DNA from 2 places in the Streptomyces sp. NPDC107500 genome. Region 2 is predicted to be linked to the other one. Evidence: riboswitches for the same ligand, from Rfam matches in the RefSeq annotation. Region 2 holds a riboswitch; the other holds the start of a gene.
The links. Region 2 has a riboswitch for cyclic di-AMP ahead of ACZ67M_RS06560 (M23 family metallopeptidase). Riboswitches for the same ligand answer to the same signal wherever they lie in the genome.
Positions count from the first base shown of each region.

Region 1: linked by a shared signal. The riboswitch ahead of ACZ67M_RS15475 (transglycosylase SLT domain-containing protein) and the one ahead of ACZ67M_RS06560 (M23 family metallopeptidase) in region 2 are both predicted to bind cyclic di-AMP.

Region 1 is NZ_JBVJPF010000003.1:832,349-836,554, reverse strand. Features, by position in the region: gene ACZ67M_RS15485 (GNAT family N-acetyltransferase) at 1-191, opposite strand, end outside; gene ACZ67M_RS15480 (HAD family hydrolase) at 458-1,258, shown strand; gene ACZ67M_RS15475 (transglycosylase SLT domain-containing protein) at 1,274-1,765, opposite strand; cyclic di-AMP (ydaO/yuaA leader) riboswitch at 1,769-1,924, opposite strand; gene ACZ67M_RS15470 (polyprenyl synthetase family protein) at 2,492-3,502, shown strand; gene ACZ67M_RS15465 (LolA family protein) at 3,781-4,206, shown strand, end outside.
Region 2 is NZ_JBVJPF010000002.1:87,042-91,247, forward strand. Features, by position in the region: gene ACZ67M_RS06555 (SGNH/GDSL hydrolase family protein) at 1-594, opposite strand, end outside; gene ACZ67M_RS06560 (M23 family metallopeptidase) at 800-1,720, opposite strand; cyclic di-AMP (ydaO/yuaA leader) riboswitch at 1,723-1,882, opposite strand; gene ACZ67M_RS06565 (tyrosine-protein phosphatase) at 2,309-3,106, shown strand; gene ACZ67M_RS06570 (DUF6126 family protein) at 3,135-3,257, opposite strand; gene ACZ67M_RS06575 (helix-turn-helix domain-containing protein) at 3,254-3,871, opposite strand; gene ACZ67M_RS06580 (aspartate aminotransferase family protein) at 3,999-4,206, opposite strand, start outside.

The sequences.
Region 1 (4,206 bases), on a different contig from region 2:
CGTTCGTGCGGCAGGAATCCGGCCGCCTCGCCGCCGTCGTACAGCACCGCCACCCGCGCCCGCGGCCGGACCCGGCCCACGGCTTCGGTGAACTCCGGTTCCATGAACGGGTTGCGCGGCGCCGTCGACTTGGCGCGTATGTCCCGCCAGTGCTGCCGTTCCCCCTCGCCCAGCTCCTGTGGCCTGAGCACGCGTACGCGTCCGCTGTTCAACCCGACCCCCCGATCAAGTCCCCCCTGGACAACAGGAAGGTACCCCGGGGGCCGACCCGGGGGGTAGGTAGCAGACCATGTTGTTGCCAACCGGTGCACAGGCCTTTAACCGGCTTTAGCCGATGATGTGCCAGGTTTCGGACATGTTCGTGCGTCGTCGTGCGCGTTCGAACGTACTCGCCGCGTCCTCGTTCGGAACCGGTCGCGGGTGAGTCGGACGGGTGTCGCGTCCGTATTCTCTGATCATGGACCGCACCGCATACTCACTCGTCGCCACCGATCTCGACGGCACGCTGCTCCGCGGCGACGACACCGTCTCCGAACGGTCGCTGGCCGCGCTGGCGCGGGTGGCCCGGGCGGGTGCGCGGCACCTGGTGGTGACGGGGCGCCCGGCACCCCGGGTGCGGCCCCTGCTCGACCGCCTCGGGTGCACGGGGCTCGCGGTGTGCGGGCAGGGCGCGCAGGTGTACGACGCCGGCGCGCACCGGATGCTGTGGTCGGTCACCCTGGACCGGGAGCTGGCGGAGACCGCGCTCGGCAAGATCGAGGCCGAGGTGGGCCAGGTGTACGCCGCGGTCGACCAGGACGGCGTCGACGGCCTGACCCTCATCGAGCCCGGGTACCTGATGCCCCACCCCACGCTGCCCGCGGTGCGGGTGGAGCGGCGCGACCAGCTGTGGCGCACCCCGATCAGCAAGGTGCTGCTGCGCCACCCCGACCTGAGCGACGACGAGTTGGCGTCGACCGCGCGGGCGGTGGTCGGCTCCCTCGCGACGGTCACCATGTCGGGGCCCGGCACGGTGGAGCTGCAACCGTGCGGCATCACCAAGGCGACCGGCCTGGCGCTGGCCGCCGAGCACCTGGGGGTGGGCCGGCGGCACACGATCGCCTTCGGCGACATGCCCAACGACATCCCCATGTTCGACTGGGCGGCGCACGGCGTCGCCATGGCCGGTGCCCACCCCGAACTCAAGGCGGTGGCCGACGAGGTCACGACGACGAACGAGGACGACGGCGTGGCCGTCGTCCTCGAACGGGTCTTCTGAACGTCCCGGTGCGGCTCAGTAGGCGCCGAAGACGTTGTCCATCGAGCCGTACCGGTCGGCCGCGTAGTTGCAGGCGGCGGTGATGTTGGCGACCGGGTCGTACGGGTCCCAGGAAGTGCCCTCGACGTGGTACGCCTGGAAGGTCGGGTCGATCACCTGGAGCAGACCCTTGGACGGGGTGCCGTTGATGGCGTTGATGTCCCAGTTGTTGATGGCGAGCGGGTTGCCGGACGACTCCCGCATGATGTTGCGGTGAATGCCCTCGTACGAGCCGGGGATGCCGTGCTGCGCCATGACGTCGAGCGACTCGCGGATCCAGCCGTCGAGGTTGTCCGGGTACGTGGTCGCCGCCGTGGCGGCCGTCTTGGTGGCGGCCGGGGTGGCCGCGGACGCGCCGGTGGCGCCGATGAGCGGCAGGGCGAGCACCGCGACACCGGTGCCGGCCACGGCGAGCCTGCGGGCGATGCGGGTGGTCCGGGCGTGACGGTTCTGACCGTTGGCAGACATCTGTGTCCCTCTCCTGACGCCTGCGAGGTGAGCTGTCGGGTTCGGGCGGGGAGGTGCCCGGCCGCGCCCTGACGGGTACGGCTTCACCCCGAGCCGCTCCGGTGGTGACCGGTGCGGCGACTTACCTGGGTCCCCCGCTCCTGCCGGCGAGTGAGTTGAGTGGATGACTGTGTGTGCGGGCGATGGCAGGATTCGGCGTCCGCCCGACAGGCCGGGAACGTATGCGAGAGCACATGTCCGAAACAAGTGCAGGAATCACCCAACGTCCTGTTGACCTTGGTCTGAGGCGTTTGGGGCTCTTGATCCTTTGCGGTTGCCAAGCCTCAACTGGCTTGCGGCGCAAAGGGAGGGCACAGGTTGCGGCGAGGTTGCCCGAGGGGGCTCCCAAGTGAGCCAACTCACGGGCCTCAACAAGCGCGGCAAAACGGGCATTAGTCCCAACTATGTCCCAACCGGCCCTCGATGCGGTGCGCTTCGCCCGTCCGGTGTTTTCGGCTGCCGGGCGGGCATCCGTTCGGGGCCGGGGAGGCGATATTGGTATCGGGCAATATGTGGTCATATCGACCGATCAAAAACATACCGCTCATGATCCGATACCGCCCGGCCTGTAACGGTGGGCGCTAGCGGTGATCGAAAGGTGACCGGATACGCTGACTCGAGTGGTGGCAGCGACCTATCGACAAACCAGGTAATCGCCAGTGGGCACCAGCAGACAGGAGACCCCTCGTGACCGTCGTCGGGCCGTTCGGGCTGAGCGTGCGGGACCAGGCTCTGGAAGCCGATGTCCAGGCCGGATTGGTCGCGGTCGAGGAAGGGTTGCTTGAGGCAACCAAAAGCGAGGTGCCCTTCATCACGGAGGCCGCCCAGCACCTGGTACGGGCCGGCGGCAAGCGGTTCCGCCCGCTCCTCGTGATGCTCTCGGCCCAGTTCGGCGACCCCTATGCCCCCGGGATCGTGCCCTCGGCCGTGGTGGTGGAGCTGACCCACCTGGCCACGCTGTACCACGACGACGTGATGGACGAGGCCGCCGTGCGGCGCGGGGTCGCCAGCGCCAATGTCCGCTGGGACAACTCGGTCGCGGTCCTGACCGGCGACTTCCTGTTCGCCCGCGCCTCCCAGATCCTCGCCGACCTCGGGCCCGAGGCGGTCCGCGTGCAGGCCCTCGCGTTCGAGCGGCTGGTCACCGGCCAGATCCTGGAGACGGCCGGCCCGCAGGACGGCCGGGACCCCGTCGACCACTACCTCGACGTGCTGGGCGGCAAGACCGGCTCGCTGGTGGCCGTCTCCTGCCGGTTCGGCGCGATGATGTCCGGCGCCGACGAGACGGTGGTGGACGTACTGACCCAGTACGGCGAGCGGCTCGGCGTCGCCTTCCAGCTCGCGGACGACGTCCTGGACATCGCCTCCGACTCCCACGAGTCGGGCAAGACGCCCGGCACGGACCTGCGCGAGGGCATTCCCACCCTGCCGGTGCTCCGGCTGCGCGAGCGCGCGGCCAGGCTGGGCCTCGCCGAGGACGTCGCGCTGAGCGAGCTGCTCGACTCCGACCTGAGCGACGACGCCCGGCACGCCGAGGCGCTGCGCCTGCTGCGCGCCCACCCCGCGCTGGAGCACGCCCGGCGGGACACCGTCTGCTACGCCAGGGAAGCCCGCGCGGCCCTGGCTCCGCTGCGGGAGTGCGAGGCGAAGGCCGCGCTGGTGGAACTGTGCGACGCCGTGGTGCACCGGGCCGGCTGAACCCCGCCCCGCCCGTGCGCGGCGCCACGGGCGGGTGCCCTCCGCCGGCGGGCGGCGTACCCGTCCCCTACGGGGCGGGGGAGGAACCGCCCGTTGGTGTCATCCCGCAGGAGTACGTGGAGTTGAGCCCGCGGTCTGACGATTGCGCTCCGGTGATTTGGTCAGATGGACACCACGGAAACACCAATCCTCACCGATTCGGGTGAGAATGGCGGCTCACGGGTGAACGAGTGCGAGGTCGCGAGACAGCCGCCGCCGACGACGGAGGTAGGGCACAGATGGCACCGATCGATTCCGACGACAACACGACCCCCGGGGCGGGCGAGGAGCTGAGCACCCGACGGCGCAAGGCCGCGCGGTACGTCGTCCCGGTCGCGGTGGTGGGAGTGGCGGCCGCGACGATCGGGCTGGTCCCCGCTCTCGCCGACTCCGGGGACCCCGACCTGCCGAAGGTCACGGCGGAGGAGCTCGTCCAGAAGATCGCCGAGTCGGACGTCCAGCAGCTCTCCGGCACCGTCCGGATCAGCACCGACCTGGGCCTGCCGGACCTCGGCGGCCTGGAGAGCGGCCTGATGTCCGGAATGTCCGGCGATCCGGGCGGGGACGGCAAGGACGGCGGCTCGTCCGCCGACCCCTCGGCCAAGCTCACCCAGCTGGTCTCCGGCTCCCACACCCTGCGCGTCGCGGCCGACGGCCCCGACCGG
Region 2 (4,206 bases):
CGGGTCGGCGGGCACGGGCAGGCCGAGGGCCTGTCCGGCGCGCAGCGCCACCCGTGTGTGACCCTCCGGGGACAGGTGCAGGCGGTCGGCGTCCCACGCCCTGCGGTCCTGGACGCTGCGGAGCGACCAGAGGTCGAGCACCGGGCAGCCGTACCGGTCGGCGATGGCGCGGACGTGCCCGTTGTACGTGGCGATCTTGCCGCGCAGGTGCTTGAGCACGGGCACGCCGCGGGTGTCGAAACCGGTCGTCACGAGGACGGTGCCGGCCGCTTCGGCCAGCGCGGCCACCGCCCGCTCGAACCGCTCGGCCACTTCGTCGGGGTCGGTGCCGGGCCGGAGGATGTCGTTGCCGCCGGCCGCGAACGAGACGAGGTCCGGTGCGAGTCCGGCGACCCGGGGGACCTGTTCGGCCGCGATCTGGTCGAGCAGCCTGCCGCGCACGGCGAGGTTCGCGTAGGTGAAGTCGCCCTCGGGGCGCCGGTCCGCGAGCAGTACGGCGAATCGGTCGGCCCAGCCGACGAACGCCCCGTCGGGGCCGCGGTCGCCGACGCCCTCGGTGAAGCTGTCCCCCAGCGCCACGTACGACCCGATCACTGCTCTGCTGTCATTCTTCGAATCGTCTGCCACATCGAGCCATGATTCACCTTGGAATGTGACCTACGCGACCGTAGGAAGGGGTTGACGGTCGGTGAGAAAGGCCACTCCTAAAGGCTTGGTCAATTGCGGAATACACCGAAGGCCGGACCCGGGGATCGGGGTCCGGCCTTCGGTGGCATGGGGACTGCGCCCTTGCCGTGCGTCAGAGAGAGACGCCGTGCGAGCGCAGGAACGCGACCGGGTCGATGTCCGACCCGTAGTCCGGCGTGGTGCGGATCTCGAAGTGCAGGTGCGGACCGGTCACGTTGCCGGTGGCACCCGAGAGGCCGACCTGCTGACCCGCCGTCACCGACTGGCCGGCGGAGACGGAGAGGGAGGAGAGGTGGGCGTACTGGGCGTAGTGGCCGTCGGCGAGCTGGATGACGACCTGGTTGCCGTACGCGCCGCCGGGGCCGGCGGAGACGACGGTGCCCGCGCCGACGGCCTTGAGCGGGGTGCCGGTCGGGACGACGAAGTCGGTGCCGGTGTGGTAGCCGCTGGACCACATGCTGCCGGACTGGTGGTACGGGGTACCGACGGTGGCGCCCGCGACGGGGGAGGTGTAGCCGCTGCTGGTGCCGGCGTCCGAGGTGGAGGCCTTCTCGGCGTCCGTGGACTTCTCGGCCGGCTTGGCGGCGGGCTTCTCCGCCTCGGCGGGCTTCTCCGCGGCGGGCTTCTCCGCGGCCGGCTTCTCCGACTGGGCGGCCTTGGCGCCGACCGAGAGCTTCAGGCCGGGGTGGATCAGCGACGGGTCCGAACCGATGGCCTCGCGGTTGTCCTCGTACAGCTTCTTCCAGCCGCCGTCGACGTTCTGGTCGTCGGCGATCCGGGAAAGGTAGTCGCCGCTCTTGACGGTGTAGGTCCGCGCGTCCGAGTTCTTCTCGGCGCCACTCGCGGCGGCCTTCTTCGCCGTCGCCGCGACGGACTGCACGGACTGCTCGGAAACGGAGTGCGCGGGGGCGGCGTTGGCGCCGGCGGCCCCGATCAGCGGGAGCGCGAGCGCGGCGCCACCGGTTCCGGCGACGGCGATGGCGCGGGTCAGGCGCATGGCCCTGGTACGGCGGTGCTTACCCTTCGCGGGCATGGCGAATTCCTCTCCGGCGCCTGCGAGGTGAGCTGTCGGGTTCGGGCTGGAGATGCCCGGCCGCGCCGAAACGCGGCTTCACCCCAAGCCGTTCCGGGAACCGGAACAGGCATTCGTACCTGTGGGTCCCCCGCTCCTGCCGGGTACGGGTGGTGGATGAGAGTGGGCTCCGGTCGGCGGCAGGATTAGGCGTCCGTCCGGATCGGTGGTGAACGTAAGCGACCAAGACGCACCCGGACAAGCGAAGAGTTCCACCGGAAGGTGTTCCGATTGATCCTTTACGGGAATATCCGGTCACACTCCGTCGATTCGGGGAATGGCATTCCGAGTGAACGTCCTTGCAAACCGGCTTGATTACGTGGACATGACGGACGACGCACGGTTACGGATATGACGCTGCTCACGCGCCACTTCTCCACCTATTCGCATTTCAGCGCCAGTTGGAATCAAGGCGTCAATTCGGACAGAAAGCCCGAGGTAACCCTTAACGCCCTGTGGACAAGTCCTTGGCGCATACAGGGGATGCCGTATCGTCGAGGCGAGCCCGCCGCCGAGCAGCGTCGGCGGGGCGGAGTGGGAGGAGTCCCCGTGACGCAGCAGGTCCCGTCGACCGAACCCGAGCTGACCGGTGTGCGCAACTTCCGGGACGTCGGCGGACTGCCGGCCGCGGACGGGCGACGGGTGCGGCAGGGCGTGCTGTTCCGCAGCGGGCACCTGGCGCACGCCACCGGGGAGGACGCCGCCTTCCTGGCCACCCTCGGCCTGCACACCATCTTCGACTTCCGCAACGCGGCGGACCAGAAGCTGGAAGGCCCCGACGTCGAGCTGCCGGGCGTGCGCAATGTGAACCTGCCGCTGAGCGACCCGGCCGACGGCGCCGAGTTCTGGAAGATGGTCCGCGACGGCGACCTCGACCAGCTGCACGCGATCCTGGCCGACGGCAAGGGCGCCCAGCGCATGATCGCGTCCTACCGGACGATCATCACGGAGCGCACGGCGGAGCACTCCCGGGTGCTGCACGCGCTCGCCGAGGACAGCGTCCCCGCCCTGATGCACTGCGCGGCCGGCAAGGACCGCGCGGGCCTGTCGATCGCGGTCACGCTGCTCGCGCTCGGCGTCGAGCGCGATGCCGTCCTCGACGACTACCTCAAGTCGAACGCCACGCACCGCCGCTACAAGGTGCGCCGCGGCAGCTCCGCCGCCTCGGCCTACTCCCCCGAGGTCATGGAGCTGCTCAGCCCCCTGTTCGACGCCCGCGCCGAGTATCTGGCGGCCGCCCTGGACACCGTCGAGGAGACCTGGGGCGGCGTCGACGCCTACCTGGAGCAGGGCCTGCACCTGACCCCGGCGACCCGGGAGCGGCTGCGCGAGCGGATGCTGGACTGATCCGGTACCGCACCGACCCGCACGACCGCTAGCGGCTCGCGCCCACCTCGAAGAGCAGGTAGAGGAAGCCGCCGAAGACGTGGCCCAGGGCGATGTAGATGAGCAGCCGGACCCACAGGGCACGCGGGAACTTCTCCTCCATGGAACTCACGGCATCTCCCCGGGGGTCGTCGGGCCGAGGCACAGCGCGGCCGTCGGGCTCTGCAGCAGGGTGTGGACGAAGAGCAGCTCGACCCCTTCGGGGTCCTGTGCGGCGATGCGGTGCGGGGTCAGCGAGTCGAAGTGGGCGCCGTCCCCCACCCCGAGCCGGTGCTCGGTGTCCCCGAGGCGCAGCCGCAGGCGGCCCCTGAGCACGTGCAGCCACTCCTCGCCGGGGTGCACCCGCACGATGTCGCCCTGGGAGCCGTACGGCACCTCGACGCGCAGGGCCTGCATGCCCCGGCCCGGCGCTCCCGCCCGCCGGTACGTCCAGCCGCCCGCGGCCGTGGGCTCCATCTCGGCGGCGCGGATCACCGCGTCCGGGTCCGCGGGCGCCTCCCCCAGCAGCCCGGCGACGGTCGTACCGTAGACGCGGGCGAGGGCGAGCAGCATCGGCAGCGAGGGCTGGCGCTGCCCGGTCTCCAGGCGGGAGAGGTGGGCGGGCGACAGCCCGGCCGCGCGGGCCGCCGCCTCCAGGGTCAGGGCGGCCCGCCGCCGCAGCTCACGCAGCTGGGGCGCGACGGCGGCGACCGCGCCGTCGGCCGGTCCGGTCTCGGAGGAGCTCATGCTCATGGCTCCATTCAGCCCGAATCTTGCCCTTCGGGCAAATTTCTTGCCTCTGAGGCAAAGCTTCGGAGCGGCCTCTGAGGCAAAGCCTCAGGGCTGCTCCGGCGCCGGGCGGCCACCGACGGACTCAGCGGTGCGCCACCGCCTGCTTGACCAGCGTCTTGCCGAAGTCCCACATCAGACCGCCGCCATTGTGCGCGTCGTCCATCACCTCGGTGAAGGCGTCGACGAACCGGTCCACGTCCGCGGTGTCGATGATCAGGGGCGGGATCAGTTTGATCACCTCCAGGTGGTCGCCGGAGACCTGGGTGAGGATCCGGTGCCGTTGCAGCAGC